One region of the Streptomyces auratus genome, then DNA from elsewhere that is predicted to be linked to it. Evidence: riboswitches for the same ligand, from Rfam matches in the RefSeq annotation. Region 1 holds a riboswitch; each other region holds the start of a gene.
What was found. A riboswitch is a leader RNA that binds a small molecule or an ion and turns the genes downstream of it on or off. The one in region 1 is predicted to bind cobalamin.
Positions count from the first base shown of each region.

Region 2: it holds a riboswitch for cobalamin, as region 1 does, so the genes downstream of both, nicT (Nickel transporter NicT) here and cobN (cobaltochelatase subunit CobN) in region 1, are expected to answer to the same signal.
Region 3: it holds a riboswitch for cobalamin, as region 1 does, so the genes downstream of both, BKA18_RS24275 (ribonucleoside-diphosphate reductase subunit alpha) here and cobN (cobaltochelatase subunit CobN) in region 1, are expected to answer to the same signal.
Region 4: it holds a riboswitch for cobalamin, as region 1 does, so the genes downstream of both, metE (5-methyltetrahydropteroyltriglutamate--homocysteine S-methyltransferase) here and cobN (cobaltochelatase subunit CobN) in region 1, are expected to answer to the same signal.

Region 1 is NZ_JBNGCB010000001.1:4,101,379-4,109,127, forward strand. Features, by position in the region: gene BKA18_RS17870 (LCP family protein) at 1-43, shown strand, start outside; gene BKA18_RS17875 (DUF1876 domain-containing protein) at 111-383, opposite strand; gene BKA18_RS17880 (DUF4097 family beta strand repeat-containing protein) at 621-1,352, shown strand; gene cobN (cobaltochelatase subunit CobN) at 1,427-5,029, opposite strand; cobalamin riboswitch at 5,066-5,198, opposite strand; gene cobG (precorrin-3B synthase) at 5,341-6,723, shown strand; gene BKA18_RS17895 (precorrin-8X methylmutase) at 6,720-7,388, shown strand; gene BKA18_RS17900 (precorrin-2 C(20)-methyltransferase) at 7,385-7,749, shown strand, end outside.
Region 2 is NZ_JBNGCB010000001.1:2,581,346-2,589,094, forward strand. Features, by position in the region: gene BKA18_RS11080 (methyltransferase) at 1-383, shown strand, start outside; gene BKA18_RS11085 (nucleoside/nucleotide kinase family protein) at 518-1,174, shown strand; gene BKA18_RS11090 (hypothetical protein) at 1,137-1,562, opposite strand; gene BKA18_RS11095 (MarR family winged helix-turn-helix transcriptional regulator) at 1,774-2,367, shown strand; gene BKA18_RS11100 (alpha/beta fold hydrolase) at 2,364-3,212, shown strand; cobalamin riboswitch at 3,292-3,506, shown strand; gene nicT (Nickel transporter NicT) at 3,538-4,755, shown strand; gene BKA18_RS11110 (VOC family protein) at 4,778-5,278, opposite strand; gene BKA18_RS11115 (DoxX family protein) at 5,455-6,006, opposite strand; gene BKA18_RS11120 (enoyl-CoA hydratase/isomerase family protein) at 6,169-6,945, opposite strand; gene BKA18_RS11125 (CaiB/BaiF CoA transferase family protein) at 6,951-7,749, opposite strand, start outside.
Region 3 is NZ_JBNGCB010000003.1:1,038,831-1,046,579, forward strand. Features, by position in the region: gene BKA18_RS24265 (transglycosylase domain-containing protein) at 1-452, opposite strand, end outside; gene BKA18_RS24270 (ribonucleotide-diphosphate reductase subunit beta) at 561-1,706, opposite strand; gene BKA18_RS24275 (ribonucleoside-diphosphate reductase subunit alpha) at 1,706-4,177, opposite strand; cobalamin riboswitch at 4,338-4,485, opposite strand; gene BKA18_RS24280 (Uma2 family endonuclease) at 4,616-5,203, shown strand; gene mctP (monocarboxylate uptake permease MctP) at 5,276-6,964, opposite strand; gene BKA18_RS24290 (DUF3311 domain-containing protein) at 6,961-7,221, opposite strand; gene BKA18_RS24295 (GntR family transcriptional regulator) at 7,437-7,749, opposite strand, start outside.
Region 4 is NZ_JBNGCB010000003.1:2,275,603-2,283,351, forward strand. Features, by position in the region: gene metE (5-methyltetrahydropteroyltriglutamate--homocysteine S-methyltransferase) at 1-1,174, opposite strand, end outside; cobalamin riboswitch at 1,334-1,550, opposite strand; gene BKA18_RS29685 (aldo/keto reductase) at 1,700-2,758, shown strand; gene BKA18_RS29690 (cupredoxin domain-containing protein) at 3,046-3,459, shown strand; gene BKA18_RS29695 (hypothetical protein) at 3,522-3,971, shown strand; gene BKA18_RS29700 (L,D-transpeptidase) at 4,017-5,198, opposite strand; gene BKA18_RS29705 (DUF6777 domain-containing protein) at 5,520-6,500, opposite strand; gene BKA18_RS29710 (streptophobe family protein) at 7,057-7,749, shown strand, end outside.

The DNA.
Region 1 (7,749 bases):
GGTGACGCTGACGATCGGGCCGGACTTCCGGGCGCAGGAGTAGCGGGCGTCCGGCGGACCGGGCCGCGGTCGCGGTCCGGTCCGCCGGGCAGCGGGCGCGCCGCCGTCCCTCAGCCGCGCAGCCGCTCCACCGGCCGGGCCGTGTGCACCTCGATGTCGTGTGCGGCCCGCTGCAACAGCTGATGGCTGAGGTCGGACATCGCCCGTGCCACCGCCAGCTCGTCGCCGATGTCGGGGACGTTCTCATCGGCGGGATTGCAGCGTGCCGACCCCTGGCCGACGAGCTGGCCGCCCTCCTTGCCCCGCAGCCGGGCCTCGGCCCGGACCTCGCTGTCGATCTCGGTGATGCTGATCTCGGCGTTCCATGTCTTCGTGCCGGTCACCGGAAGCCTCCTCGTACGCCCCCCAAGCAGCACATGAACCGCCCCCACACAAATCGTCGCACCGGCCACCACCGGCCGCACCTGGGGCGATACCTGGGGCAACACGGGGGCCATCCGCACCATGATCAGGGGGTTTTCCCCATGGTGGGGGCGTGCCCCGGCGCCCTAGCCTCACGTCGGGCACTCGACGGGCGCATCGCCCGCCGGACCGATCACCGACCACTTCCGGGGGAATTCATGCGCAAGCGGGTCCGCTTCACCGCCGTCGTCGCGACGGCCGCCATCGGGATGTGCGGCCTTGGCGCCTGCGGACTGGTGCCCGGCAAGACCTTCCGGGACGACGCCGAGGTCGCGAAGAAGATCACGTCCATCCGGCTGGACAACACCTCGGGGAGCCTCACCGTCCACGGCGGCAAGGGCGGCGGCGCGGTGTCGGTGCACCGCTCGGTGACGTACCACGGCGACCGGCCGCAGGGCGCCACCCACCGGATCGAGGACGGGGTGTTGGTGCTCGGCGGCTGCGGCGAGAACTGCTCGGTGGACTACACGGTCCAGGTGCCGGCGGGCCTCCCGGTGAGCGGGGAGACCGCGGACGGGGCGCTGGATCTGTCCGCCGTCGGCGCGGTGAAGGTGACCACCAGCAACGGGGGGATCGACCTGGACGGCGTCACCGGCCCGGTCGACGCCACGACGACCGACGGCGCGATCACCGGACGCGGACTGTCCGGCCGGCAGATCGCCGCCGAGACCTCCAACGGGGCGATCGACCTCACCCCGGCCACCGCTCAGAGCGTCCGGGCGAAGACGTCCAACGGCAGCATCACGGTGACGGTGCCGAAGGCCCACTACCGCGTGTCCGCGGAGACCAGCAACGGCGACAAGCACCTCGGCGTCGTCCAGGACCCGGCGGGGCGCTATCGCCTGGACCTGACCACCAGCAACGGGGACATCACCGCGAAGTCCGCCTGACACCGGGGCCGTCGGGCCGGCGGGCGGGTACGGGGTCGCCCCGGCCCCCCGGCCGGGGCGGCCCCGCGCCCGGGTCAGTCCTCGCCCTCCAGCTCCCCTTCGGTCTCCAGGAACGCCTCCCGCAGCGCCGCCAGCGTCGCGGCGTCCGGCTTCTCCCACATCCCGCGGGACTCGGCCTCCAGGAGGCGCTCAGCGATACCGTGCAGGGCCCAGGGGTTGGCCTCCTGGAGGAACGCGCGGTTCTCCGGGTCCAGGACGTAGGCCTGGGCGAGCTTGTCGTACATCCAGTCGGCGACCACGCCCGTGGTGGCGTCGTAGCCGAACAAGTAGTCCACGGTGGCGGCGAGTTCGAAGGCGCCCTTGTAGCCGTGGCGGCGCATCGCCTCGATCCAGCGGGGGTTGACCACCCGGGCGCGGAAGACCCGCGAGGTCTCCTCGACCAGGGTGCGGGTGCGGACCGTCTCGGGCCGGGTCGAGTCACCGATGTACGCCTCGGGCGCCTTGCCCCTGAGCGCCTTGACGGTGGCGACCATCCCGCCGTGGTACTGGAAGTAGTCGTCGGAGTCCGCGATGTCGTGCTCGCGGGTGTCGGTGTTCTTGGCGGCGACCGCGATGCGCTTGTAGGCGGTCTCCATCTCCTCCCGGGCCGGGCGGCCTTCGAGGCCGCGGCCGTAGGCGTAGCCGCCCCAGACGGTGTACACCTCGGCGAGGTCGGCGTCGGTGCGCCAGTCGCGGGAGTCGATCAGCTGGAGCAGGCCCGCGCCGTACGTCCCCGGGCGGGAGCCGAAGATGCGGGTGGTGGCGCGCCGCTCGTCGCCGTGCGCGGCCAGGTCGGCCTGGGCGTGGGCGCGGACGAAGTTGGACTCCGCGGGCTCGTCCAGACCGGCGACGAGCCGTACCGCGTCGTCGAGGAGGCCGATGACGTGCGGGAAGGCATCGCGGAAGAAGCCCGAGATGCGCAGCGTGACGTCCACACGGGGACGGCCCAGCTCGGCGAGCGGGATCGGCTCCAGGCCGCCCACCCGGCGCGAGGCGTCGTCCCAGACGGGGCGGACACCCAGCAGCGCGAGGGCCTCGGCCACGTCGTCGCCGCTGGTGCGCATCGCGCTGGTGCCCCACAGGGACAGACCGACCGACTGCGGCCAGTCGCCGTTGTCGCTCCGGTAGCGCTCCAGCAGGGAGTCGGCGAGGGCCTGGCCGGTCTCCCAGGCGAGGCGGGAGGGGACGGCCTTCGGGTCGACGGAGTAGAAGTTGCGGCCCGTCGGCAGCACGTTGACCAGGCCGCGCAGCGGGGAGCCGGACGGGCCGGCCGGCACGAAACCGCCGTTCAGCGCGTGCACCGCATGGTCGATCTCATCGGTGGTGGCGGCCAGCCGCGGCACGACCTCGCGGGCGGCGAAGTCGAGGATGTCGGCGACCGCGGACGAGTGGCCCGCGGCCACACCGGCCACCGCCGCCGGGTCCCAGTCCGCGTCCTCCATCGCCTGCACCAGGCCGCGGGCGGTGTCCTCGGCCGCGTCGGCGGTCGTACGGGTGGCCGCGGACTCGTCCAAGCCGAGCGCCTCGCGCAGACCGGGCAGCGCGGACCGGCCACCCCAGATCTGCCGGGCGCGCAGGATCGACAGCACGAGGTTCACCCGCGCCTCGCCGGTCGGCGCCCCGCCCAGGACGTGCAGTCCGTCGCGGATCTGGGCGTCCTTGACCTCGCACAGCCAGCCGTCGACGTGCAGCAGGAAGTCGTCGAAGCCGTCGTCGTCGGGGCGTTCGTCCAGGCCCAGGTCGTGGTCGAGCTTGGCGGCCTGGATCAGCGTCCAGATCTGGGCGCGGATCGCGGGCAGCTTGGCCGGGTCCATGGCGGAGATGGCCGCGTACTCGTCGAGCAGCTGCTCCAGGCGCGCGATGTCGCCGTAGGACTCGGCGCGGGCCATCGGCGGGACGAGGTGGTCGACGAGGGTGGCGTGCACCCGGCGCTTGGCCTGGGTGCCCTCACCGGGGTCGTTGACCAGGAAGGGGTAGACGAGGGGGAGGTCGCCGAGGGCGGCGTCCGGGCCGCAGGCGGCGGACAGCCCGGCGTTCTTGCCGGGCAGCCACTCCAGGTTGCCGTGCTTGCCCAGATGGACCATGGCGTCCGCGCCGAAACCGCCGTCGTCGGCGGAGGCCGCGATCCAGCGGTAGGCCGCCAAGTAGTGGTGCGAGGGCGGCAGATCGGGGTCGTGGTAGATCGCGATCGGGTTCTCGCCGAAGCCGCGCGGCGGCTGGATGAGGATCAGCAGATTGCCGCGGCGCAGGGCGGCCAGCACGATGTCGCCCTCGGGGTTGCGGCTGCGGTCGACGAACATCTCGCCGGGCGGCGGCCCCCAGTGCTGCTCGACGGAGTCGCGGAGTTCCTGCGGGAGCGTGGCGTACCAGCGCCGGTAGTCGGCAGCCGGAATCCGGACCGGGTTGCGGGCCAGCTGCTCCTCGGTGAGCCACTCCTGGTCGTGGCCGCCGGCCTCGATGAGGGCGTAGATCAGCTCGTCGCCGTCGCCGGACACCAGGCCGGGGACCTCTTCGGTGCCGAAGTCGTAGCCGTCGGCCTGCAGCCGGCGCAGCAGCGCGACGGCGCTGGCCGGGGTGTCCAGGCCGACCGCGTTGCCGATCCGGGAGTGCTTGGTCGGGTACGCGGACAGCACCAGCGCGAGGCGCTTCTCGGCGGCCGGGATGTGGCGCAGCCGGGCATGGCGGACGGCGATCCCGGCGACCCGGGCCGCGCGCTCGGGGTCGGCGACGTACACCGGCAGACCGTCCTCGTCGACCTCCTTGAAGGAGAACGGGACGGTGATCAGCCGGCCGTCGAACTCGGGGACCGCGATCTGCGAGGCGGCGTCCAGCGGCGAGAGCCCCTCGTCGTTCTCCTCCCAGGCGCTGCGCGGCCCGGTCAGGCACAGGGCTTGGAGGATCGGGACGTCGAGCGCGGCCAGCGCACCGGCGTCCCAGGTCTCGTCGTCGCCGCCGGCCGAGGCGTCCGCCGGCTTGCTGCCGCCCGCCGCGAGGACCGTGGTGACCAGGGCGTCGGCGGCCCCCAGCGCCTCGATCAGCTCCGGCTCGGGGGCGCGTAGCGAGGCGACGAAGAGCGGCAGCGCCCGGCCCCCGGCCGCCTCGATCTGCTCGCACAGGGTGCGGACGAAGCCGGTGTTGCCGCTCATGTGGTGGGCGCGGTAGTAGAGCACCGCGATCAGCGGGCCGCTGTCGTTGCGGGCGCCCCACTCCAGCGGCCCCCAGGAGGGGGCGGGCGCCGGCGGCTCGAAGCCGTGGCCGGTCAGCAGCACCGTGTCGGAGAGGAAGCGGGCGAGCTGGTCGAGGTTGGCGGGGCCGCCGTGCGCGAGGTAGGCGTGCGCCTCGGCCGCGATGCCGACCGGGACCGTGGACTGCTCCATGAGCTGAGCGTCGGGGGCCTGTTCACCGGTGAGCACGACGACGGGCCGGTGCTGGTCCTCGGCGAGCAGCAGGTCCAGGCCCTCCTGCCAGGCGCGGATGCCGCCCAGGAGGCGTACGACGACGAGGTCCACGCCCTCCAGCAGAGCCGGCAGCTCGGCGACGTCGAGGCGGGCGGGGTTGGCGAGACGGTACGGCACCGGGCCCGTGGCCGCGCGGGCGCTGAGCAGATCGGTGTCGGAGGTCGACAGCAGCAGAAGCATGCGAGCGCAGGCCTTCCTCGGGGTGTCCGCGCCCCGGGTGGTCGTATGGACGGCGGGAGTTCCTGACTCACCCGGCATCTGCCGGGTTCACAGTGGCGGGACCGCGCCGGATTTGCACCGGGCTTCCTCCCCGGGGTCGTACGACCCCACGCCGTCGCTGGCGTCCGGCGGATCAGCCGACCCACCGACCTGCATAGTAAGGGCTGGACCCGGGGGAGGTAAGCGGGCCTTTGCGACGGGCGGCCCGGGGTGGCCGCGAGGGGGTCCGGGGCACGGTTCCGGCGTGCACCGTCGTAGGTATGCTCGCCGCCATGCCGCCCTCCCCCTCGATACGCCCCCAAGGGGCCGAACCGCCCATACGGGACCGCGGTGACGCCTGCCCGGGAGCGCTGCGGCTGCACTCCGCCGCCGACGGACAGCTGGCCCGAGTGCGGCTGCCCGCCGGGGACTTGACGGTGCGTCAGGCACGGGCGCTGGCCGACGCCGCCGACCGGCTCGGCGACGGCCACCTCTCCCTCACCTCACGCGGCAACGCGGAGCTCCGCGGCCTGCCCGACGGCTGCGGCACCGAGCTGGCCGCCCTGCTGCGCGACGCCGGACTGCTGCCCTCCGCACACCACGAACGCATCCGCAACATCCTCGCCTCCCCGCTGGCCGGACTGGACCGCAACTCCCCTGCCGATGTCCGCCGGTGGGCCCGCGAGCTGGACGAACTCCTCTGCGCGAGCGAACGGGCGGCCGCACTGTCGGGCCGTTTCCTCTTCGTCCTGGACGACGGCCGGGGTGACGTAGCGACGCTCGGCGGGGATGTGAGCTTGGTCGCAGAAGCGGACCGAGCCGGGGAGTCCGCCGGGTCCGGGGGCACCGCGCTGCTGCGGGTCGGCGACGATCCGGCGGCGCTGCGGATCGCCGGCCCGGACGCACCGCGTGCCGCGCTCGCCGCCGCCGAGACCTTCCTGACCGCCGCCGAGGCGAGCGGCAGCGGCGCCTGGCGGGTCCGCGAACTCCCCGCCGAACAGCGGCTGACGGCCCGGCAAGTGGCGGCACACCTCCACGAAACCGGCATCACCCCCACATATGTGACGCAGGCACCAGCGCCCGCTTCCTCGCCCTCCCCCCACTCCGCGGCCCCCGGAATCATCGAAGGCCCCGACGGCACGGCAGCGCTCTGCGTCCTGGCGCCGCTGGGCCGGCTGACGCTCGCCCAGTGGCGTCTGCTGACCGCCGTCGCCGCCGACGACGGCTGCGGCGCGCTGCGGCTGACTCCCTGGCGCGGCATCGTCCTCCCCGGGCTTCCGGCCGGCACCGCCGCCGCCCGGCTGTCCGCGCTGGCGGCCGCCGGCCTGATCACCGACCCGGACTCCCCCTGGCACCGCCTCGGCGCCTGCACCGGCCGCCCCGGCTGCGCCAAGTCCCGCACCGACGTCCGCACCGACGCCGCGGCCGCCGTCGCCGCGGGCGCCCGCGTCCCCGACACCACCGCCGTACCGGACGGCCTGCCCGTCCACTGGTCCGGCTGCGAACGCCGCTGCGGCCACCCCCACGGCGCATGGGTGGATGTGCGGGCAACGGGGGAGGGCTACCGGGTGGCGGTCGTCCGCCCGGACACCGCACCGCCCGCCGACGACGCCCCCGCGCCCCCGGCACCACCCCCGCACCACCCGGCCCCACCCGCCCGAAGCCACACCCCATGAGCCAGCCCACAACCGACAACCCCGAGGCCACAGTGACCGCGTTCGACTACGAGAAGGACGGTGCGGCGATCTACCGCCAGTCCTTCGCCACCATCCGCGCCGAGGCGGACCTCGGCGGGCTGCCCGCCGACGTCAGCCAGGTCACGGTCCGCATGATCCACGCCTGCGGCATGGTCGACCTGGTACGCGATCTGGCCTTCACCCCCGGCGTGGTGGCCGCCGCCCGCACGGCGCTGCGCGCCGGCGCCCCGATCCTCTGCGACGCCAACATGGTCGCCAGCGGCGTCACCCGCAGGCGGCTGCCGGCGGACAACGAGGTGCTGTGCACCCTCGCCGACCCGTCGGTCCCGGACCTGGCCGCCCGGATGGGCACGACCCGCAGCGCAGCCGCCCTGGAGCTGTGGCGGGACCGGATGGACGGCGCCGTGGTGGCGTTCGGCAACGCCCCCACCGCCCTCTTCCGGTTCCTGGAGATGATCGAGGAAGCGGCGCCCCGCCCGGCCGCCGTCATCGGCATACCCGTCGGCTTCATCGGCGCCGCGGAGTCCAAGGACGCGCTGATCGCCCATCCGTCGAAGCTGGACCACCTGGTGGTGCGCGGGCGCCGGGGCGGCAGCGCCATGGCCGCCGCCGCGATCAACGCCCTGGCGAGCGAGGAAGAATGAGCGTGAGCGAGCAGCAGGCACCCGGCAACGACGGCACCCCGCGGGCGGCCGCCCCCGGCCGTCTCTACGGCGTCGGGCTCGGCCCCGGCGACCCGTCCCTGATGACCGTGCGGGCCGTACAGGTCATCGGCGAGGCCGACGTCATCGCGTACCACAGCGCCCGGCACGGACGCTCCATCGCGCGCGCCATCGCCGCCGAACACCTGCGCGCCGACCACATCGAGGAGGCGCTGGTCTACCCGGTCACCACCGAGTCGACCGACCACCCCGGCGGATACCGGGGCGCGCTGGACGAGTTCTACGAGGCCGCGGCGGCCCGCCTCGCCGCGCACCTCGACGCCGGCCGCACCGTCGCCGTCAT
Region 2 (7,749 bases), 1.5 Mb from region 1:
CGGCCGGCCGAGCCCCGCTGGTCGTCTGCAACCCCCCGTGGGTGCCCGCGAAACCGACCTCCCCCGTGGAGCATGCGGTGTACGACCCGGGAAACCGGATGCTGCACGGCTTCCTGGGCGGCCTCGGGGACCACCTGACACCGGACGGCGAGGGCTGGCTGATCCTCTCCGACTTCGCGGAACACCTCGGTCTGCGTCCGCACGCCGCACTCCTCGACGCCTTCGCCGCCTCCGGCCTGACCGTCCTCGGACGGCTCGACATCACCCCCCGCCATCCGCGCGCCCGCGACACCTCCGACCCGCTCCATGTGGCCCGCGCCGCCGAGGTCACGTCCCTGTGGCGGCTGGGCCTGGCGGGCGGGGGCGCGGCCGACTCCCGCTGAGGCCGGGCGGGTTGGGGCCGGCGCGGGGCGGCGGTGCGGCCGCCGGGCAGGGCCGGTATGGACCGGGAAATGCAGCCGCCGGCTCGGGGTGCGGCCGCCCGATGGGCCTCCCGGTCGGGCACGATGGAGACATCATGGATCTCCGGTACCTCCTCTCCCGCGCCCGTGGCCTCGCCGCCTCCGCGACGCCCGGCCGGCGCCGGCTGCTCGGTATCACCGGCCCGCCGGGCGCCGGGAAGTCCACCCTCGCCGCCCATCTCGTGGCCGGGCTGGCCGGGCAGGCGGCGCTGGTGCCGATGGACGGCTTCCACCTCGCCGAGGCGGAGTTGCGCCGCCTGGGCCGCGGGGACCGCAAGGGCGCACCGGACACCTTCGACCCTGCCGGCTACGCGGCACTCCTGGCCCGTCTGCGCTCCCCCGAACCGGACACCTCCGTCTACGCCCCGGCGTTCGACCGCCGTATCGAGGAACCGGTCGCCGGCAGCATCCCCGTGGCACCCCACATCCCGCTCATCGTCACCGAGGGCAACTACCTCCTGCTCGACTGCGCCCCCTGGTCGCGGGTGCACGCACTGCTCGACGAGGTCTGGTACGTGGAGCTGGACGGCGCGGAGCGGATCCGGCGGCTGATCGACCGCCATGAGCGCTTCGGACGCCCGCGTGCCGATGCCGAGCGGTTCGTGCACGCCTCGGACGAGGCCAACGCCCGTGTCGTGGCGGCCACCCGCGAACGCGCCGACCTCGTCATCCGCTTCACACCCGACGAGGCTCCGTCCCCCGAGGGCGCATAGGCCCCTTCCCGGCCTCCCTCACTCGGCCGTCGGCGAGCAGCCCGGCCACCGACAGGGCGCCCCAGCCCACGGAGACCGCCACCGCCACCGCCCGGCGGCCGCGCCCCGGCAGCGTCGCACCGAGCAGCACGGCATCCCCCAAGTCGGCGGCGATCCGCACATATGCGGCGGTGCGCAGCGCCGGCCCTTCCGGAGCCAGTGCCAGGGCCAGCCCGCTCACCGCGTCCCGCCAGGCCAGTGGACGCAGCGAGGTCCGGGTCGCCGGCGCGGTGCGCCCCGCGGCATCGGCCAGCCCCGAGGGCCGGGCCAGCAGACCGGGCGCCGCGGCCACCGCCACCCCGTACGCCGCCGTGGCCACTCCGACCGCACGCAGCAAAGAGACCTTCATCCACCGTCCGCCTTTTCTCACCCACCGGTCACACGAGCCCCGTCAGGCTCGTTCTCCTCTTCAACCCCTTTCCGCGGCAGCCCCCTTCCCAAACGACATCACGAGTGTCACCATGACACCATGAGTGTCATTGAAGGGGAGTCGCTGAGGGGGAATCAGTGAGGGGGAATCAGTGAGGCGAGTCGGCATCATCGAGGGGGAGTCCACGTCCATGAGCACCATCGAGCGCGGCGGCGACGGCGAGGGAGCACCGGCACCGGCACCCGAGGAAGACCTGCTGTACGGCGTCATCCGGCGCCTGTGGCCACTGCACCGCACGGTCGTGCGCGCGGTGGAACGCGAACTGTCCGGCACGGGCCTGACCGCCGGCGAACACGCACTGCTGGACGCGCTGCACGCCGAAGGCCCGCGGACCGTCCCGCAGTTGGCGCGCGCGATGGACCTCGACCGACAGCCGGTGCAGCGCTGGGTGAACCACGCCGTCGAACTGGGCCTGGCGGTGACGGCGCCCAACCCCGCCCACCGCCGCTCGTCGCTGATCCAGCTCACGACCGAGGGCGCGGAGGCGATACGCGGAATCCAGAAGGCCGAGACGGCGCAGCTGCGGCAGCGGCTGGCCGATCTGCCCGCCGAGGACCTCCGCACCGCACTGAACGTGCTCGACCGACTCGGTGAGGAATTCCGGCACCTCGGGAACGGCTCACACGTTCCACCGGAGGAAACCGACAGTCACGGCAATACCGACGCCCATCGCATCCAGCCCAGCTCCCCGCATCCGACGCACAAAGGACGGCCCAGAGAATGACCCGCAGAATCACCGCCTGGTCCGAGATCGACAACGGCATCGTGCCGGTCGAGGAGGGCGAACTCTTCTACGAGACGGCGGGCTCGGGCCCCGCGGTGGTACTGCTGCACGGCGCGATGCTCGACCAGCACATGTGGGACGAGCAGTTCGCCTGGCTGGTGAACTCCGGCCTGCGCGCGATCCGTTACGACCTCCGCGGCCACGGTCTGTCCTCCACAGTGGCCGGTGACTACGCCCACCACGAGGACCTGTGCGCCCTTCTCGACGCCCTCGACGTCCCCCGCGCCGTCCTCGTCGGCCTCTCCCACGGCGCCCGGGTCGCGCTGGACACCGCCCTCGCCCACCCGGACCGGGTGACGGCTCTGGCGCTCGCCTCCCCCGGGATCAGCGGCCGCGCCTTCACCGACCCCTTCCTCCTGGAGCACATCAAGGAGCAGGTGGCGGCGATCGGCGCACCGGACGGCGTGGAGCGCTATATCGAGCACTTCCTGCGGATGTGGGTGGACGGACCGCACCGCGAACCGTCCGCGGTGCACCCGGGATTCCGTGAGCGGATGCGCGCCTCGGCCGAGGCCAATGTGGAGGTGCATGGCGAGGGGACGGCATCCGGTATGCCCCTGGAGGTCGGTGCCGCCGGGCGGCTGGGGGAGATCCGGGTGCCGACGGTCGTCTTCGACGGCGATCTCGACGGCCGCGACATCTCCGCCAACGCCCATGCGATAGCGCTGTCCGTCCCCGGCGCCCGCAGGATCCGGATACCGGGCGCGGCCCATATGGTCAATCTGGAGCACACCGCGCTCTTCGACCAGGAACTCCACGCCTTTCTCTGCTCCCTTGACCTGTGACGGACGGGCATCTCCCGCCGACGGCGCTCCCGCCCGTCCCCGGATCCGCCCCACGGACCGCACCCCTCCCCCGTGGCGGTTAGAGTGGCCGGGCCGTGGTGTTCGGGAAGACCGGTGACGGACCTTGAGGTCCCAGACCGGAGCGGCCCTCGCCACTGTGATCGGGGAGTTTCCACCCCTTCCGCAGATGCATGACGCCTCTGCGGCGCCACTGACCGCAGCCCGCGGCCGGGAAGGCGGGGGCGGACGCGTGCACCCGTAAGCCAGGAGACCGGCCACGGCATCTCACGAACTGATCCACGAGGTGCTGGAGCGTGACCGCCGGATGGCCCTGTCCACCGATACCCCGACCACCCCTGCCTCCGGCGCCTTCCGCTGGCGCCGGCAGGACACCGTCCGTACCGCGGGCTTGATGGCCGTCATAGCCGGACTGCATGTCGTCGCCTTCGGCGTGCTCTTCCTGCTGGTGGTCCCGCACCACTACACCGTCGGCAGCCAGGTCTTCGGCGTCGGGCTGGGCATCACCGCGTACACCCTCGGCATGCGGCACGCCTTCGACGCCGACCACATCGCCGCCATCGACAACACCACCCGCAAGCTGATGGCCGACGGCAAGCGGCCGGTCTCGGTCGGCTTCTGGTTCGCCCTCGGCCACTCCAGCGTGGTCGTCGTGATGGCGGCCCTCGTGGCGGGCGGCGCGCAGCTCGCCGGCATCCTGCTCAACGACGAATCCCGCATGCACCAGATCCTGGGCATGGTCGGGACCACCGTCTCGGGGTCGTTCCTCTACCTCATCGCCGCCCTCAACCTCATCGCGCTGTCCGGGATGTGGCGGGTCTTCCGCGAGATGCGCAGCGGCCGCTACGACGAGGCCGAGCTGGAGCGGCAACTGGACTCACGCGGCTTCATGAACCGCTTCCTGGGGCGGTTCACCCGCTCCGTCTCCCGCCCCGGCCAGATGTTCCCGCTCGGCTTCCTCTTCGGGATCGGCTTCGACACCGCGACCGAAGTGACCCTGATGGTGATGGCGGGCAGCGGCGCCGCGGCCGGTCTGCCCTGGTACGCCGTGCTGTGTCTGCCGCTGCTCTTCGCCGCCGGAATGAGCCTGTTCGACACCCTCGACGGCACCTTCATGAACTTCGCCTACCAGTGGGCGTTCTCCAACCCGGTGCGCAAGGTCTACTACAACCTCGCGATCACCGGCCTCTCGATCGCCGTCGCCTTCTTCATCGGCACGATCGAGCTGGTGACGGTGCTGCACGACAAGCTCGCCCTCACCGACCCGCTGACCGGCTGGATATCCGGCCTCGACCTCGACAACGTCGGCTTCCTCATCGTCGGCCTGTTCGTGGTCGTGTGGGCCGCGGCGCTGGCGTACTGGCGGCTGTCCGGCGTCGAGAAGCGCTGGACGGAGCGGGCCGGGCGAGCGCAGCCGACGGAGCCGGAGGGTACGACAGGTCCGGCAAGCACGACAGGTCCGGAGGAAGAGGTGCAGCCGGCGGGGCGGAGTGGACAGGAGGAGCGGGCGGCGTCGGACGCCTGAGGACCGGTCCGCCCCCGCCCCCTCAGGTAGCCGACCCCGCCGCCGCCCCCGTCATCAGGTCCGGCCCCCAGCGCTCCAGTGCCGCCGCCAGATCGAGCGGCAGCAGGCGATCCGGCTGGTCCGGGCCGGGCCAGTCCTCGCGCGGGACCCGCCACATCACCTCGAACTCGTTGCCGTCCGGGTCCTTGGCGTACAGCGACTTGGCGACGAGGTGGTCGCTGGCTCCCAGCAGGGCGCCCCGCTCGTCGAGCCGGTCACGCGCCGCGATGAGTTCGCCGAGCGTGCCGACCTCCCAGGCGAGGTGGTAGAGCCCGACGCGACCCGCTTCGGGCCCGGGAGCCCCGGGACCCACGGTGAACAGCCCCAGGTCGTGATCGTTGAGCGAGCCGGGAGCGCTGAGAAACGCGGCGCGCCCCGGCACTTCGACATCCACCGTGAGCCCGAGAGCCTCGGTGTAGAAGGCGACGGCCCGCGCCACCTCACGTACATAGAGCACCGCGTGATTGAGACGTCGTACCGACATGGCCCTGCTCTCCGCTCTTCCGCCGTGACACCACCATGGTGCCGCCGCACTCCCCGTTTCCGACTCCGCTGCACCTGCCCCGCCGGGCCGGCATCCGTTCCTTTGCCCGGACCGAGCGCGGTGTCTGTTCCTCCCGTCCCGGGCCGGCATCCGTTCCTGCCCCGCCCGGCCCGGCGTCACTTCCGGACCAGCAGCATCACGCCCGCCACGACCACTCCCAGCACCAGTGCGGCCACACCGCGGACCGGCCGGTGGACCCGCAGGCCGGGCAGGAAGCGGTCAACGGCCAAGCGGCCGGGCCCGGTCAGCGCCAGGGCCGCCGCACCGGCGGTCAGCAGCAGCTCGTACTCCACGCCCTTGGGCGCGAAGAAGCCCCCGCCCCACTTCACGGCCAGGGCATTGACCATCGTGCCGACGACCGCCGCGGCGGCGAGCGGGGTGAGCAGCCCGGCCACCAAGCCGAGCCCGCCGAGCGTCTCGCTCAGTCCGGCGACGACGGCCATCGTCCGGCCGGCCGGATAGCCGCTCATCGTGAAGAACTGCCCGGTCCCGTCGAGCCCCGGCCCGCCGAACCAGCCGAACAGCTTCTGGGCGCCGTGGGCCGCCATGGTCAGCCCGAGCGCGAGCCGCAGCACAAGCAGCCCGGTGTCGTAGCCGTACGGAGCGGGCTTGTCGCGCATCGAGACGCCGAGGCGGGAGGGCTCAAGAGTGCTGAGGGGGGACGTCATGAGAAGCGCTCTTTCACAGGTCGAGGACCGGCCCGCGAACCGACGGGCCAGTTACTTGAAACTTCAAGTCACTCTCGACGATACACAGCACCCCCCACGGCGAACAACAGCGCGCGGCGACCCCGGACGGCCCGCCGCGCACCCACCCCACACCGTCCCTGCTCAGGACGGGTCCGGCGGTGCCGCCGAGGGCCGCCCGAGGAAAGCGGCGATCGCGCGGTCGAAGTGGGGCCGGGCCACCACCGGCCGTTGCGGGGCGGCGGTCGCCGTGCGCTGCGGTGCCAGGGCGGCGGCGACGGCCTGTTTGGCGGCTCGGATCGCCGCCGGCGGATGGTCGGCGATCCCGGCGGCGAGGCGGCCGACGTGCTCGGCGAGCCGGTCGTCGGGTACACAGTGGTCGGCGAGTCCGAGGGCCACCGCCGTGCGGGCCTCGACCAGCCGGCCGGTGTAGAGCAACTCCCGTGCCGTGCCCGGTCCGGCCAGGGCGACCAGCCGTGCCGCGAAGACCGGGCTGGCGAGGATGCCGAGCCGGGCGATCGGCATCCCGATCCGTGCGCTGTCCGCCATGAGCCGCAGATCGCAGGCGAGGGCGAGCTGGCACCCCGCCCCCGCGGCGACCCCGCGGACCTCGGCGATCACCGGGACCGGACAGTCCTCGATCGCCGTGAACGCCGCTTCCATGTGGGCGAAGGACTCCTCGACACGGCCGGGGTCCGCCGCCACCCAGTCGGTCATGTCCGACCCGGCGCAGAAGGTGTCGCCCTGCCCGCGGATCACCAGCACCCGCAGCGCCCCGCACGCCCCGAGCTCCCTGATCTGCCGGGCCAGGGACGCCCAGGCGGCGGCGGGAAGGGCGTTGCGCCGGCCGCCGTCACCGATCCGGATCTCGCCGACGGCGCCGGAGCGCGTGAGCGCGACGGCGGGTTCGGGGCCGGTCACCGGGGTCACTTCGCGGCCTTCCGCGCACGGAGACCGGCCAGTTGTCCGGGGCCGGCCCCCAGGGCGGTCAGTACCTGTGCGGTGTGCTCACCGTGCCGGGGCGGCGGGGTGCGTACGGCCGCCGGGTGCTCGGACAGCTTGAGCGGCGAGGCGAGCGTACGGAGGGTGCCGGCGTCGGGGTGCTCGATCTCGGCGACCATGCCGCGGGCGATCACCTGGGGATGCCGTAGGGCCTGGTCCACGGTGTTGATCGGACCGACCGGTATCCCCGCCTCGGTGAGTTGTGCGGCCCACTCCTGGGCGCCGCGGGCAGCCAGCGCGCGTTCGATCAGCGGAAGCAGCTCCCCGCGGTGGCGGACCCGGTCGGGGTTGGTCGCGAACCGTGGGTCGTCGGCGAGAGCGGCGAGTCCGATCGCGGTGGCGAAACGGCGCCACAGCCCGTCGTTCCCGGCGGCCACCATGAGATGACCGTCGGCGGTGGGGAACGCCTGGTAGGGCACGATCGCCGGATGGGCCGAGCCGTAGCGCTGCGGGACGTCGCCGGAGGCGAAGTAGCCGGCGGCCACATAACTCAGCCAGGCCACCTGGCCGTCCAGCAGCGAGACATCGACCCACTCGCCCCGGCCCGTGCGCTCACGGCTGCGGAGGGCGGCGAGGATGCCGAGGGCGGCCCACATGCCGGCGGCGAGGTCGGCGGGGGACACCCCGAAGCGCACCGGCGGCCCCCCGGGCTCGCCGGTCACGCTCATGACCCCGCTCACCGCCTGCGCGATCGCGTCATAGCCGGGCTCCTGCCGGTACGGC
Region 3 (7,749 bases), on a different contig from region 1:
TGCGAGAGATAGGTGTTCTTCACGAACTGCTGGGTGATGGTGGAGCCGCCCTGGGTGTCTCCGCCCGACACCATGGTGACCAGGGCCCGGCCGATGCCCTGGAGCGAAACTCCGGGGTCGCTGTAGAAGGTGGCGTTCTCCGCCGAGATCACGGAATTCTCGACGGAGTCGGGCACCTTGTCGAGGGTGACGTTCTGGCGGTTGACGGCACCCACGCTCACCATCTGGCTGCCGTCCGCCCAGTAATAGACGGTCGCCTCCTGGCCGGCGAGCGCATTCTCACTCGGTATGTCGACCTTTGCGTACACGAATGCTAAGAGTCCCGCCAGGCCGGCCACGCCGAGTGCGACGGCGCTCAGCCACTGTCTCCATGACGGCAGCCAACGGCGCAGACCTTTCCGTCCCTGACGCGGATAGTCGATGAACCGACGACGCCCCTTCGTGCCCTTCATGCCCGCTTAGATGTGGTGGCCACGCGTTCCGGTTGCCGAGGTAACAGAACGCTCACAAACGGCGGGTGGCCGGAGCGAAGGGGCGTCGCGGTCCGTCTTCGAGAACTTCTAGAAGTCGTCGTCGAAGGAGACCGAGCCCTCGACCGCGACCTGGTAGGCGGAGGCCCGGCGCTCGAAGAAGTTGGTCAGCTCCTGGACGTTCTGCAACTCCATGAAGGAGAACGGGTTCTCCGATCCGTAGACCGGCGCGAAGCCCAGCCGCTGCAGCCGCTGGTCGGCGACGCACTGGAGGTACTCGCGCATCGACGCGGTGTTCATGCCCGGCAGGCCGTCACCGCACAGGTCGCGCCCGAACTGCAGCTCGGCCTCGACGGCCTCCCTGAGCATCTCGGTGACCTGCTGCTCCAGCTTGTCGTCGAAGAGGTCCGGCTCCTCCTGGCGGACGGTGTCCACCACCGAGAACGCGAACTCCATGTGCATGGACTCGTCGCGGAAGACCCAGTTGGTGCCGGTGGCCAGCCCGTGCAGCAGACCGCGCGAGCGGAACCAGTACACGTATGCAAAGGCGCCGTAGAAGAACAGCCCCTCGATGCAGGCCGCGAAGCAGATCAGATTCAGCAGGAAGCGGCGCCGATCGGCCCGGGACTCCAGCCGGTCGATGCTCTCGACCGAGTCCATCCACTTGAAGCAGAACTCGGCCTTCTCCCGGATGGACGGGATGTTCTCCACCGCGGCGAAGGCGGCGGCGCGGTCGTCCGGGTCGGGCAGGTAGGTGTCCAGCAGCGTCAGATAGAACTGGACGTGCACCGCCTCCTCGAAGAGCTGACGGCTCAGGTACAGCCGCGCCTCGGGGGAGTTGATGTGCTTGTAGAGCGTCAGCACCAGGTTGTTGGCGACGATCGAGTCACCGGTCGCGAAGAACGCCACCAGCCGGCCGATCATGTGCTGCTCGCCCGGCGAGAGCTTGGCGAGATCGGCGATGTCGGAGTGGAGGTCGACCTCCTCCACGGTCCAGGTGTTCTTGATCGCGTCCCGGTAGCGGTCGTAGAACTCCGGGTACCGCATGGGACGCAGGGTCAGCTCGAAGCCCGGGTCCAGGAGGTTCTTGGTGCCGGTGGTGGCGGTGTGGGCGGCGGCCGCCGTGTTGGTCTCGGTGGGGCTTTCGGCGCGCAGCGCCGTCGTTGAGGGGATTGGGGTCTCCCCTGCTCGAACGGAGTTGAGAGCTTGGGGAAGGTCGGGCGACGGGTTGGGCATTACTGGCAGGCCTCGCAGGACTCGGGGTTTTCCAGGGAGCAGGCGACGGCCTCGGGGTCGGTGGCCTGCTGCGGGACGGGGGCACTCGCGGCGGCGGTGCCGCGCGCGGACTGGGCGATCCGGGTCGCCGGCCGGGAGCGCAGGTAGTACGTCGTCTTGATGCCGCGCTTCCAGGCGTAGGCGTACATCGAGCTGAGTTTGCCGATGGTCGGCGACGCCATGAAGAGGTTCAGCGACTGGCTCTGGTCCAGGTACGGCGTACGGGCCGCGGCCATGTCGATCAGGGCGCGCTGCGGGATCTCCCAGGCGGTGCGGTACAGCGCCCGGATCTCCTCGGGGATCCATGCGACGTCCTGCACCGAGCCGTTGGCCTCGCGCAGCGCGTCACGGGTCCGGGCGTCCCACAGGCCCAGCGCCTTGAGCTCCTCGATCAGATAGGCGTTGACCTGGAGGAACTCCCCGGACAGCGTCTCGCGCTTGAAGAGGTTGGAGACCTGCGGCTCGATGCACTCGTACACGCCCGCGATGGAGGCGATGGTCGCGGTCGGCGCGATCGCCAGCAGCAGGGAGTTGCGCATGCCGGTCAGGGCGATCCGGCTGCGCAGCGCCGCCCAGCGGTCGGCCCAGCGCGGCTCGGCGTTCGGGTAGTGGTCGGGGTGCAGCACCCCGCGGGCGGTGCGGGTCGCGGACCAGGCGGGGTGCGGGCCATGCCGCTCGGCGAGGTCGGCGGACGCCTCGTACGCGGCGAGCATGATCCGTTCGGAGATCCGGGTGGACAGCTCCTGCGCCTCGGGCGAGTCGAAGGGCAGCCGCAGCCGGAAGAAGACGTCCTGCAGGCCCATCAGGCCCAGACCGACCGGCCGCCAGCGGGAGTTGGAGGCCCCGGCCTGCTCGGTCGGGTAGAAGTTGATGTCCACGACGCGGTCGAGGAAGGTGACGGCGGTGCGGACCGTGGCGTCCAGCCGCTCCCAGTCCATCGCCTCCTCCCAGCCGCCGGCGTCGTTGCCGAGGTGGGCGGCGAGGTTCACCGACCCCAGGTTGCAGACCGCGGTCTCCCCGTCGTTCGTCACCTCCAGGATCTCGGTGCACAGGTTGGAGGAGTGCACGACCTGGCCGGGCTCGGCGGTCTGGTTGGCGGTGCGGTTGGCGGCGTCCTTGAACGTCATCCAGCCGTTGCCGGTCTGCGCCAGGGTGCGCATCATCCGGGAGTACAGCACCCGCGCCGGGATCTGCTTGACGGCTCGGCCCTCGGCCTCGGCCCGGCGGTACGCGGCGTCGAACTGCTCGCCCCACAGGTCCACCAGCTCCGGTGCGTCCGAAGGGGAGAACAGCGACCAGTCGGCGTCCGCCTCGACCCGGCGCATGAACTCGTCCGGGATCCAGTGCGCGATGTTCAGGTTGTGGGTACGGCGGGCCTCCTCACCGGTGTTGTCACGCAGCTCCAGGAACTCCTCGAGGTCCGCGTGCCAGGTCTCCAGGTAGACACAGGCGGCGCCCTTGCGCCGGCCGCCCTGGTTCACGGCCGCGACCGAGGCGTCCAGCGTGCGCAGGAACGGCACGATGCCGTTGGAGTGCCCGTTGGTGCCGCGGATCAGCGAACCCCGGGCGCGGATGCGGGAGTACGAGAGGCCGATGCCGCCGGCGTGCTTGGACAGCCGCGCCACCTGGTGGTACCGGTCGTAGATCGAGTCCAGCTCGTCCAGCGGGGAGTCCAGCAGGTAGCAGGACGACATCTGCGGGTGGCGGGTGCCGGAGTTGAAGAGGGTGGGCGAGGAGGGGAGGTAGGACAGCGAGCTGGTGAGGCGGTAGAGCTCGGTGACGTCGTCCAGCGCGCGCTCGGTGCCCTCTTCGGAATCCGCGGTCTCCGCGAGGCCGCAGGCCACCCGCAGCAGGAAGTGCTGGGGGGTCTCGATGACCTGACGGGTGGTGGGGTGGCGCAGCAGGTAGCGCGAGTGCAGGGTGCGCAGCCCGAAGTAGCCGAAGCGGTCGTCGGCGCCGTCGGCCAGAGCCCGCTCGACCAGCGCGTCCAGGCGGGCCGCGTGGGTCCGTACGAACTCCGCGGTCTCGTCGGCGATCAGGCCCTCGCGGTGACCGGTCGCGACCGAGGCGGAGAACGAGACGGCGCCCTGGCCGGCGGCCTCCTCGGCGATGGCGAGGGTGAGCAGCCGCGCGGCGAGCTTGGAGTACTGCGGCTCGTCACCGATCAGACCGGCCGCGGCATCGGTGGCCAGCGACCGCAGTTCGGCCCCGCCTGCGCCCTCGTACCGGCCGCGCAGGGCGGCGGCGGCCACCTTGCCGGGGTCGGTCGCGGTCAGGTCCTCGGTCAGTTCGGTCAGGGTGCGCAGCAGGGCGACACCCGGGCCGTCCTCGCCCGGGCCGCCGTCGGCGGCACCGGCGGCACCGGCAGACGCGGCCACCGCAGGCGGCACGACCTCGGCGTCTGACGCGGGCTCCGTTGGCGCGATGGTCACGTGATGCTCTCCCTCACTCGGCGGGGGCCGCGAGGGCGGGCACGACGGGCGCACGCGGGCATGCGGCACCCCGACACGGTCAGGAGTGCGCGGGCTCACCACGCGGCGTCCACCGGCCCAGCCCTCGGGGCCCGGACGTATCGACGTCCACACCCATGGCGGTGCGGTCGTACTGTCGGCAGGTCTTCGGACTCCGGGCGCGCGTCGGGGCCGGTTTCCGGCCGGGGAAGCGCGCCTTGACACCGTTGCGGGACAGTTCCGGATTCGCACCGGATTCCCCTGCGGCGACAGCGAGGACGAGCATACATGTGGTGGTGGGCCGTCAGGCGCACCCCCATATCTAGTGTGTCGTGAGTGATCACACGGTGTCTGTCAGTGGTCTCGGCTATGGTCGGTGGCAGTTCTCTGCTCCGTCCCGTGGAAGAAGGAGAAGGCCTCATGACCGCGCTCGCCGACCGGCCGCACATCATGGAGACCGAGCATTTCGAAGAGGCCGCCCGGATACTCGCCCGCCTGGAAGAAGGCGCGCGGTTGGAACTCATCGACGGGAAGGTCAAGAGCAAGCCCATGCCGGACGGGGATCACGGTCGGATCATTCAGTGGTTGCTCCGCATCTGCATTCAGCACAGGCCGGAGCTCTTCCTCGATCCTGGCCAGGGCCTGAAGGCGGAGACGTACCGAAAGGGCCGCCTCCGTCCGGACGCCTCGCTCGTGCCGTGTGATGCCTTCGTGGGCCAGGGGGAATGGGCAGACCCCGACCCGGTGCTCATGGTCGTCGAAGTCACCTCGCATGACTCGGATACCGACCAGCGCGACCGAGTGGAGAAGCCCCGTGCGTACGCACAAACCGGTATCCCGCTCTACCTGTTGATCGACCGCCAGGCTTGCCAGATGGTCGTCTACAGCGAACCCGATGACGGTCGCTACGAGACGGTCCATACCGTGTCGTTCGGCAAGTCGCTCCACCTCCCCGACCCCGTCGGCATCACGCTCGAAACCGAGCAGCTGAAGGACTGGGTGAACTGACCCGCGCGCGGCAACGGGCCGCCGCTTCCCCGAAGGAACGCGGCGGCCCGATGCCGAAGGACGGCCGGTGGCTCAGTGGCCGGCCGGAGCCTTCTCGGTGGCCGGCGGCAGCTCGACCACGACGCCCGCGTCGCCCGCGTCCGCCGTGTAGTCCGCGGGGCTGGTCTCGTCGGTGCCCTCGGGAGCGTTGACGGCCTTCAGGACGACGGTCAGCACGACCGACACCACGACGTTCAGGACGAAGGCGGTCAGACCGATGTAGCCGATCTCACCGATGCCGGGGATCTCCTTGCTGGAGCCGCCGAAGTGCGCCTGGGTCGGGCTGGCCACGCCGTACGCCGCGAGCGTGCCGTAGAGCATGCCGACCGCCCAGCCGGCCAGCAGCGCCCAGCGGTGGAACCAGCGGGTGAACAGGCCGCCGACCAGCGACGGCATGGTCTGCAGGATCCAGATCCCGCCCAGCAGCTGGAAGTTGATGGCGACGGTCTTGTCCATGGTGAGGACGAAGACCAGCGCGCCGACCTTCACCAGCAGCGAGACGAGCTTGGCGACCTTGTGCTCCTGCGCGGGCGTGGCGTCCGGCTTGAGGAAGTCCTTGTAGACGTTGCGGGTGAAGAGGTTGGCCGCGGCGATCGACATGATGGCCGCGGGCACCAGCGCGCCGATGCCGATCGCGGCGAACGCGACGCCGGTGAACCAGCTCGGGAACATGTCCTCGAAGAGCTGCGGGATGGCCAGCTGGGGGTTGCCCTGGATGTCCGTGCCGGCCTTGATCGCCATGAAGCCCAGCAGCGCCAGCAGCCCCAGCATCAGGGAGTAGAGCGGCAGGATGGTGGTGTTGCGGCGGATCACATTGCGGCTGCGCGAGGACAGCGTCGCCGTGATCGAGTGCGGGTACATGAAGAGCGCCAGCGCCGAGCCGAGCGCCAGAGTGGCATACGCCCACTGGGCGTTGGGCCCGCTGGTCAGCTCGCCGCGCGGCTTGCCGGGGACGGGTCCCGGCTGGGACAGCGCCTTGCCGGCCGAGTGGAAGATCGCGTCGAAGCCGCCCAGCTTGATCGGGATGTAGATGATGGCCACGGCGATGACGAGATAGATCAGCCCGTCCTTGACGAACGCGATCAGAGCCGGCGCCCGCAGCCCCGAGGAGTAGGTGTATGCGGCCAGGACGGCGAACGCGATCAGCAGCGGCAGGTCCTTGACGAACCAGTTGGTGTGCTCGCCGCCCCCGATCCCCAGCACGTCCAGGACGGCCTGGATGCCGACCAGTTGCAGCGCGATGTACGGCATCGTGGCGAGGATGCCGGTGAGCGCCACGGCCAGCGACAGGCCCTTGGAGCCGAAGCGGCCGCGCACGAAGTCGGAGGTGGTGACGTAGCCGTGCTTGTGCGAGACCGACCACAGGCGCGGGAGGAAGGTGAAGATGAGGGGGTAGACCAGGATCGTGTACGGCACGGCGAAGAAGCCGGCCGCGCCCGCCGCGTAGATCGCCGCCGGAACGGCCACGAAGGTGTACGCCGTATAGAGGTCGCCGCCGAGCAGGAACCACGTCACCCAGGTGCCGAAGCTGCGGCCGCCCAGCCCCCATTCGTCGAGGTTGGCGGACTCCTCGGCCTTGCGCCAGCGGGCGGCCAGGAACCCCATGACCGTCACGGCGAGGAAGAAGAAGATGAAGACGGCGAGCGCCACGCCGTTGACGCCCTTGGTCGCGGAGGCGGCCAGCACGGCGGAGGTCTCCGGTGCGGTCGTGGTCAGGCTCATTCCGACCCACCGCCCTTGCGTGCCCGCTGCTCACGCTGCACGAGCTTGTACGCGATCATGGTGAGCACGGTCGAGATCAGCACCCACGCCATCTGGTACCAGTAGAAGAACGGGATCCCGATGAGCGTCGGCTCGATCCGGGCGTACGAGCTCACCCACAGCATGGCGACGAACGGAGCGATCAGGCAGATCCCGGCGATCACCCGTGTGGGCGTGACCACCTGTCTGCGATCCGGCGATACAGCTGACTGCGTCATGACCGTTGCTCCGTCCCCTGGGTCTCCTGCGTAATCGGCTGGAAATCTATGGCAGGAGCGTGGCGCGCGTCACTACCCGTCCGCATATCGGTATCAAGACTCCACCTTGCTGCAGGTCCGCGGGGGTTGCGGCGGCCGGGCGGGGCCGGATCCGGACAACGGCGGGCGCGGCCGGGCGGGGCCGGGCGGAAGGAGCCCGGCCCGGGGCCGGCGGATCAGTCCGCGGGGCGGCGCAGCCTGGCGACGAACTTGTAGCGGTCGCCGCGGTAGACCGAACGCACCCACTCCACCGGCTGCCCCTGCGCGTCGAGGGAGTGCCGGGAGAGCATCAGCATCGGCAGCCCGACGTCCGTGCCCAGCAGGCCGGCCTCGCGCGGGGTGGCCAGGGAGGTCTCGATGGTCTCCTCGGCCTCGGCCAGCCGGACGTCGTAGACCTCGGCCAGCGCGGTGTAGAGGGAGGTGTACTTGACGAGGTTCCGGCGCAGCGCGGGAAAGCGCTTCGCCGACAGATGGGTGATCTCGATGGCC
Region 4 (7,749 bases), on a different contig from region 1:
CCGCCCGGTTGGCGGCGAGTTCGGCGGCGATCGCGCCGGTGCCCCGGCTCAGACCCCGCGCCAGCGTCACGACCTCGGCGGTCTTCTGTCGCGCGAAGGCCAGCCAGCGGGCGATCTGCGGGTCGATCTCCCGCTCCATACCGACGTCCAGCGGAACGTGCAGCAGCGAGCAGGACGACGACACATCGACCCGCTCGGCCAGACCGAGCAGCGTCCCCAGGGTGGCCAGCGACTGCTCGAAGTCGTTGAGCCACACATTGCGGCCGTCGACGACCCCGGCGACCAGCCGCTTGCCGGGCAGTCCGCCGGCCGCCGCGAGATCGGCGAGGTTGGCGGCCGCGGCGCCGGTGAAGTCCAGCGCCAGGCCCTCGACGGGCGCCTTGGCCAGCACCGGCAGCGCCTCGCCCAGCCGGTCGAAGTACGAGGCGACCAGCAATTGCGGGCGGTCGGTGAGCGCACCGAGGCCGCGGTAGGCGCGGGCCGCGGCGTCGAGTTCGGCGGGGGAGCGGTCCTGCACCAGGGCCGGTTCGTCCAGCTGCACCCAGCGGGCGCCGGCCGCCCGCAGGTCGGCGAGCACCTCGGCGTAGACGGGCAGCAGCCGGTCCAGCAGCGTCAGCGGGTCGAAGCCGGCCGCGACACCGGGCGCGGGCTTGGCCAGCAGAAGGTAGCTGACCGGACCGAGCAGCACCGGGCGGGCGGTGAGGCCGAGCGCGAGCGCCTCCCGCAGTTCGGTCACCTGCTTGCCGGAGTCCGCGGCGAAGATCGTGTCCGGGCCCAACTCCGGGACCAGATAGTGGTAGTTGGTGTCGAACCACTTGGTCATCTCCAGCGGCGCCACGTCCTGGGTGCCGCGGGCCATCGCGAAGTAGCCGTCCAGCGGGTCGGCGGCCACCGCCGCGCGGTGCCGGGCCGGGATCGCCCCCACCATCACCGTGGTGTCCAGGACGTGGTCGTAGTACGAGAAGTCGCCGGTCGGCACCTCGTGGACACCGGCCTCGGCCAGCTGCTGCCAGGTGGCACGGCGCAGTGCGGCGGCGGTGCTTTCGAGGGCGTCGGCGCTGACGTGGCCCTTCCAGTAGCCTTCGACGGCCTTCTTCAGTTCGCGGTGCGGTCCCTGACGGGGGTAGCCGTGCACGGTGGCGCGGGCGGCCGCGGCGGCGGATGTGCTGGTCACGGAACTCTCCTTCGCGAGTATGACTCCATGGACCCCGGGACGGGTCGAGAGCGCGAAGGGACGGCGAACCGGGCGGGCAGCGGCGCCAACTGGCCGTCCGTGCCCGCCTGAGGTGTCCGCCGACCTGCCCTCGAGGTCACCGAGATCGCCCCGTGCACCGGTCGCACGGGGGCACTGGCAGGTCTTCGGACTCGTGGGCACATCCGCCTGGGCGGACATCTACTGGCCGTCGCTTCCCAGACCCGGCCGGGCCCAGTGCGTATGACGGCGGTCGTTCCCACTCACCGCTGCGGGGCAGTCCCGGAATTCCACCGGGTTCCCTCTTGCGACGCGTCTGCCTGGCGGGCAGGGCGAACCAGTTGCACCCGCCACCCTAGGCGCTGCCGCCCCGATCGGACACCGGCTCCCGGACTCCGGCGCGTGACATGGGCCACCGGCCCGCCGCTGTGCTTTGCCCTGGAGCGCACTCCAGCTCCTAGCGTGGGCGCAGGACCTGACCACCCGTCGCTGAACGAAGGGGACATCGTGCGCTACACACTGTTCGGCAGGACCGGCCTGCGGGTGAGCGAGCTGAGCCTGGGGACCATGACGATCGGCGGCGACCCGGGCTGGGGCACCGACAAGGACACCAGCAGCCGGATCCTGGACGCCTATGCGGACGCGGGCGGCAACTTCATCGACACCGCCAACAACTACACCGACGGCTCCTCGGAGCGGATCCTGGGGGAGCTGCTCGAAGGCCGCCGGGACAGCTTCGTGCTGGCCACCAAATACACCTGCGCGACCCGCCAGGGCGAGGTGAACGCCGCGGGCAACCACCGCAAGAACCTGGTCCGTTCGGTGGAGGCCAGTCTGGAGCGGCTGCGCACCGACCACGTCGATGTGTTGTGGGTGCACGCACGGGACCACTTCACGCCCGTGGAGGAGGTCATGCGGGCGCTCGACGACATGGTGCGGTCGGGCAAGGTGCTCCACGTCGGCGTCTCCGACTGGCCGGCCTGGGAGATCGCTCAGGCCAACACCCTCGCCGAGCTGCGCGGCTGGACCGCGTTCGCGGGCTCGCAGCTGCGCTACAACCTGCTGGAGCGGACGCCGGAGCGGGAACTGCTGCCGCAGGCCCGCGCCTTCGATCTGGCCGTGCTGGCCTGGGCACCGCTCGCGGCCGGCAGGCTCACCGGCAAGTACCGCCGCGGCGAGACCGGCCGGCTGGACGGCAACGCCGCCGACGACGCCCGAGACCACCAGGCGGAGGAGACCATCACCGCGGTGCTGGAGGTCGCCGAGCAGGGCGGCTGGAGCCCGGCGCAGGTGGCGCTGGCGTGGCTGCGCAGCCGGCCCGGCACCGTCATCCCGATCATCGGCGCCACCAAGGAGAGCCAGCTCCGCGACAATCTCGGCGCGGTCGAGGTCACGCTCGACGCCGATGCGCTGGCCCGGCTCGACCGGACCAGCGCGGTGTCCCTCGGCTTCCCGCACGACTTCCTGCGGGAGCCGCGGGTCGTCGAGAACGTCTACGGCGACCGCTGGGGCCGGATCGAGGACCGGCGGTCCACCTATCGTCGGACGATCGGCGGGATCGGGTGACGGGAGGCGGGACCCGCTGACCGACCGGCGGGATCGGGTGACGGGAGGCGGGACCTGCTGACCGACCGGCGGGTCCACTGACCGGCCGCCCGCCGCCGTCGATCCCCGCCCCCCCCGCCGCCGGCCCCCGGCGGGGGCGGCCGCCCCCCCCGCTCGCTCGCCCGGCAGATGCCCGATTACGCCGAACGCCGCCGCCCGGATGGCCGGGCGGCGGCGTCTGCTGTCTATTGAGTCAGGAGGTGGCCCGCCCGGGGCCGGAGCGGACGGACCGAGGAGAAGGACGCCCGATGAGGAGAACCGCCGGCCCGGCCGTCGCCGTGGCCACCGTCGCGCTGTGTGCCATGGGCCTCGGCGGCTGTACGAACACCGGCGAGGGCACCGCCCCGGCCCGGTCCCGCACCCCCACCGCGGCGACGGTGACCGCGGGGCCGACCAGCGCGGCCCCGGCCGCCGCCCGCCTGACCATCAAGGACTTCACCTTCAAGCCGGCCGCGCTGTCCGTACGGCCCGGCGGCACGGTCACCGTGGTCAACGAGGACTCCACCACCCACACCGTGACGGCCACCGGCCCCAAGGCCTTCGACACCGGCAGCATCGGGCCGGGCCGGACTGTCACCTTCAAGGCTCCGGGCAAGGCCGGCAGCTACCCCTTCATCTGCACGATCCACCCGTACATGAAGGGCGCGCTCACCGTCCGCTGACCGCCTGACCGCCTGACCGCCTGACCGCCTGACCGCCGCTCACCATGAGGCTGGGAGATGCCGTGGCACCAGACAGCTCCGTACCGGAGCGCGGGCGGGCCCGCCGGGTCCCCCGCGGCATCGCGCGGGTGCTCGCGGCGGCCGGGCTGGCCGTGGACGCCGCCGTCCATGCCCGGGTCGCCGCGCAGTACGACGCGGTCACCGCGACCATCGGCCAGGGCACGCTCTTCCGCGTCGAGGCCGTCCTCGCCGCAATCGCCGCCCTGCTGGTGCTGGTCTGGCGCCGTCCGGCGGCCGACATCTTCGCCTGGCTGGTCGCCACGGGCGGCCTCGCGCTGCTGCTCCTGTACACCTACGTGGACGTCGGCACACTGGGGCCGGTGCCGAACATGTACGAACGGGCCTGGACCGGCGACAAGAAGATCGCCGCCCTCGCCCAGGCCGTCGCCGTCCTGGCCACCGTCTTCCTGCTGTCCACCCGCGCCCGGCCGCCGGGCAGACACCGCAGATGAGCCTGCGCCGCCCGGGTCAGTGCCGAGTCGGGGCTGCCGCCCGGGTCAGTGCTTGAGCGCGCTGCGCTGCTGCCACTGCTGCCAGCTCTCCTGCCAGACCTCCAGGCCGTTGCCGACATCGGTCTTGTCGGTGTTGCTGGTGCCCTTCACCTCGACCGTGGAGCCGATCGGGAGGAAGTCGTAGGCCTTCTTGGCGTCCGAGGTGGTCATGCCGAAGCAGCCGTGGCTGTTGTTCTCCACGCCGATCGACTTGTTCCACGGGGCGGAGTGCAGGAACGTCCCGGACGCGGTGAGGTGGGTGACCCACTTGGAGTCCAGCATCCACTTGTCGCCGTACCCGATGGTGGCGGAGTCCATCGTCTCGGCCGCGTTCTTGCTGCGTACGGTGTGCACCCCGCCGCGGGTCGGGGCCTCCGGGGAGCCCGCGGAGCCGCGGATGGTGCCGACGTTCTTGCCGTTGTCGTACATCGTCATGGTGTGCGACGGGACATCGATGACGGCCTTGTGGTCGCTGCCGATGGTGAATCCGAAGTTGTAGTCCCGGGCGAACCAGCCGCCGTCCGTGCCGGAGTTGATCCCGGACAGCGCGCCCTTCACGGAGACCTTGGTGCCGGTCGGCCAGTAGTCCTTGGGGCGCCAGTCGATCCGGTCCTTGCCGGAGTAGTCCTTGACCCAGCCCCAGGCACCCTGGACCTTCGGCTGCGTGGAGACCGTCAGCGCCTTCTCGATCTCGGCGCGCCGGTCCTTGGCTATCGGGTGGTCGAACAGGATCGAGACCGGCATTCCGCTGCCCACGGTCTGGCCGCCGCCCGGGGTGTTGGTGAGCTTGTTGACCTTGTCGGCCTGCTGCGTGGTGAAGTCCGAGGTGCCGGAGGATTCCTTGCCCTTGGCCGACTTCGCCTTCGTGTGCACGGTGTAGGTGGTCTGCGGCGCGACCTTGCCGTCCGAGGTCCATGACGTGCCGTCACCGGCGAGCCGTCCGGCGACCTTGTCGCCCTTGTCGGTCTTGACCTCGACGGAGGTGAGCTTTCCGCCGTCGGCCCGCACGGATATCCGCGAGCCGAGCTTGGCCGACTTGGTTCCGGCGGCCGGGGTGACGGTCACCTTGGTCGCCGGCTCGTCCGCCTTCGACGCGTCCGTACCCGGCCCGCACGCGCTCAACAGTGCGGCCGCCGCGGTCAGGGCGGGTATCAACCGGGCAGAGTGGCGGCGTGATGCGGCGTGCACGGGGGTCCCTCCAAAGCAGAACAGCTGACAGTGGCGGAGCCCGGCCCTGAGGGGTCACGTTCAGGGCTGTCGATGCACCCGCCGCATATGCAGAGGGTGTGTCTGCCGAGATGGTTGCCTCGTGCACCGATTCATGAGGACACAGTTCGATATCGGGGCTGTTGGGTAGTCGGCGGTGGCCGGCCACGGACGGTGGCCGGCCTCGGTCGCATGGCGGCCGGCCATGGGCACATGGCTGCGCCCCTGTTGCCCGCGGCCCCGCCGCGGGCAACAGGGGCGGACAGGGGCAGCCGGTCGGGAAGCGTCAGCGGGCCGGAAGCGTCAGCTGGAGGGCGGTGTGCCGCCCCCGCCGCTGCCCGGTGTTCCCGTACCGCCGCCCTGCACCCCTTCGCTCGGCGTCCCCCCGCCGGTGGTCCCACCGCCCGGACCGGTCTCCCCTCCCGTCGACGAGGGCGTCCCGCCGGTGGTGTTGCTGCCTCCCGTGGTCCCCGGCGGCTGCCCGGTGGTCTCGCCGGTGCTCGTACCCGGGGAGCCGGTGGTCCCGGAGGACGTCTCGCCGGACGACGGGGATTCGTTCGGCGGCGGCTGGGAGGAGGAGGGTCCACTGGGGGTCTCGGACGGCGGGGAGGTCGGGCTGTCGGCGGTGCCGGTGGTTCCCTGGGGGCGCGTGAACCAGGTGCCCGTCTTCGGGTTGCGCAGCGTGAATTCCTTGATCTTGGACTTCGCGGGCTTGACGACGACCACGTTCGAGGACCGGTATCCGGGCCACTTCGTGCCGACCGTCTTCACGCTTCCCTGGAGGGCCTTCGGCTGCGTCAGCGGGTTGCCGCACTTGCAGCGCACCCGCGGCACGCCGTACGCGTCGACCATGACCGCGGTGCCGGCCTGCAGGACCGACTGGAATTCGGTGGTCCTGCCGTCCTTGTAGCCGTGGTTGGTGACCCGGGTGTCATAGGCCAGCTGTACGGGCGTCAGCGACCGCAGATAGCGCGGGACATCGCCCGGGGTGACGCCCACGACGCCGGCGAACGCCTGGTTCTTCGCGGGGGCGCCGGTGAGGTAGCTGATCTGCTTCTCGACGTCGCAGCTCGCGCTGTTCTCGGTCCCGCCGTAGAGGCCGGGGGTCGCGCCCGAGAATTCGCTGTTGGAGCCGCTGGACTGCTTGGGCGTGGCGGACGTGGTCGGGGTGGACTCGTTCGCCGACGACTCGGTGACCGGGTTCGGGCCGGTCGAGGCGGCCGGCTCGGCGAACACCTCGCTCGTGGTGCCGCTCGGCCGGGTGAGCACGATGGTGATGATCACGGCCGCGACCACGACCGCGGCGATGATCGCGACCCGCGGTGCGGACCGCCACCAGGGCCTGCCGCCCCCGGCTCCGCCGCCCCCGCCGCCTCCGCCCCCGCCGCGTCCGCCGGGGCCACCCGGGCCGCTGGGTCCGCCCGGGCGGGGGGCGGTTACCGGCGTGGTGGGCTCCTCCGGCCGCGCTCCTGGTTGCGGAGCCACCTGTGTGGGCTCGTGCGGGTGGCCGGAGAGCGGACCCGACGGCGGTCCTGTCGGGTGACTGTCCGGCGGCGGTGAAGAAGTCACGGGTGGCCCTTCCGACGCGTGTGGGCCATCCGGCTATGCGAATTTTGCCCGTGTTTGTCGATGTCAAGGCCATTGTGTGCCCGGGTTCGGTACGGTCCGCAAGCGGGGCGGTACACAGGGTGCTTACGGTGGTGGGGACAGCCGTCCATGCGGGCACGGCACCGCGCTGCGCGTCCCCCGGCGGAGCGCCATGGCCCCGTGCGCAGCAGCTTGCAGGCGGTCCATCAGGCGGATCGCCTGCAAGGGCGGTCCCGTACCGGCAGGAGAGAGCGTGAGCCAGCTGCGAGGCCCCACGTCGGCCGGTCCCCCCGGCCCGGTAGCCGTCCACGGCGCCCCGCCCGAGGTACGGGCCTGGGCACACGCGCTCGGGACGGCCGTGGCGGGCATCGTCACGATGATCGTGATCGCCACGCTCGGCCTGTGGGCGGCCGGCGCCGCGGACCTCCCCGGCGGGGCCTTCCCCTCGGTGGTCGCGGCCACCGTGGTGGTCGCCGCCGGCGGCTCGGTGGGCCTGTCCGGTGACGCCGGAGTGCTCGCCCAGGCCCACGCGAACCTCGACGCCGTACCGCTGTCGGTCACGCTCGCCGGTGCGCTGGTGACCGCCGCCGTCTTCCTGCTGCCGCTGCGCCACCGGGCGGTGGCCGGCACCGGGGAGCTGCTCGGCCGGATCGCCCGCACGGCGGTGTGCTGGCTGGTGCTTCTGCTGCTGCTCGCGCTCGCGTCCTCGCACGACTTCCGGATCACGGTGGGCAACGACCTCGCCGATCAGCTCGGCGCCGAGCTGGGCGCCACCCCCGTCATCGGTTTCCGCGCCGACGTGCCCGCGACGCTCGGTGTCGGGCTGCTCTGGGTGCTGGCGCTGCTCGTGCTGACCTTCCTCATCTCGCGCCGGGCCCCGCTCTCCCCCCGGCTGCTGCACTTCCAGGACTCCGTCCGGCCACCCGCCTTCGCGATGCTGCTGACC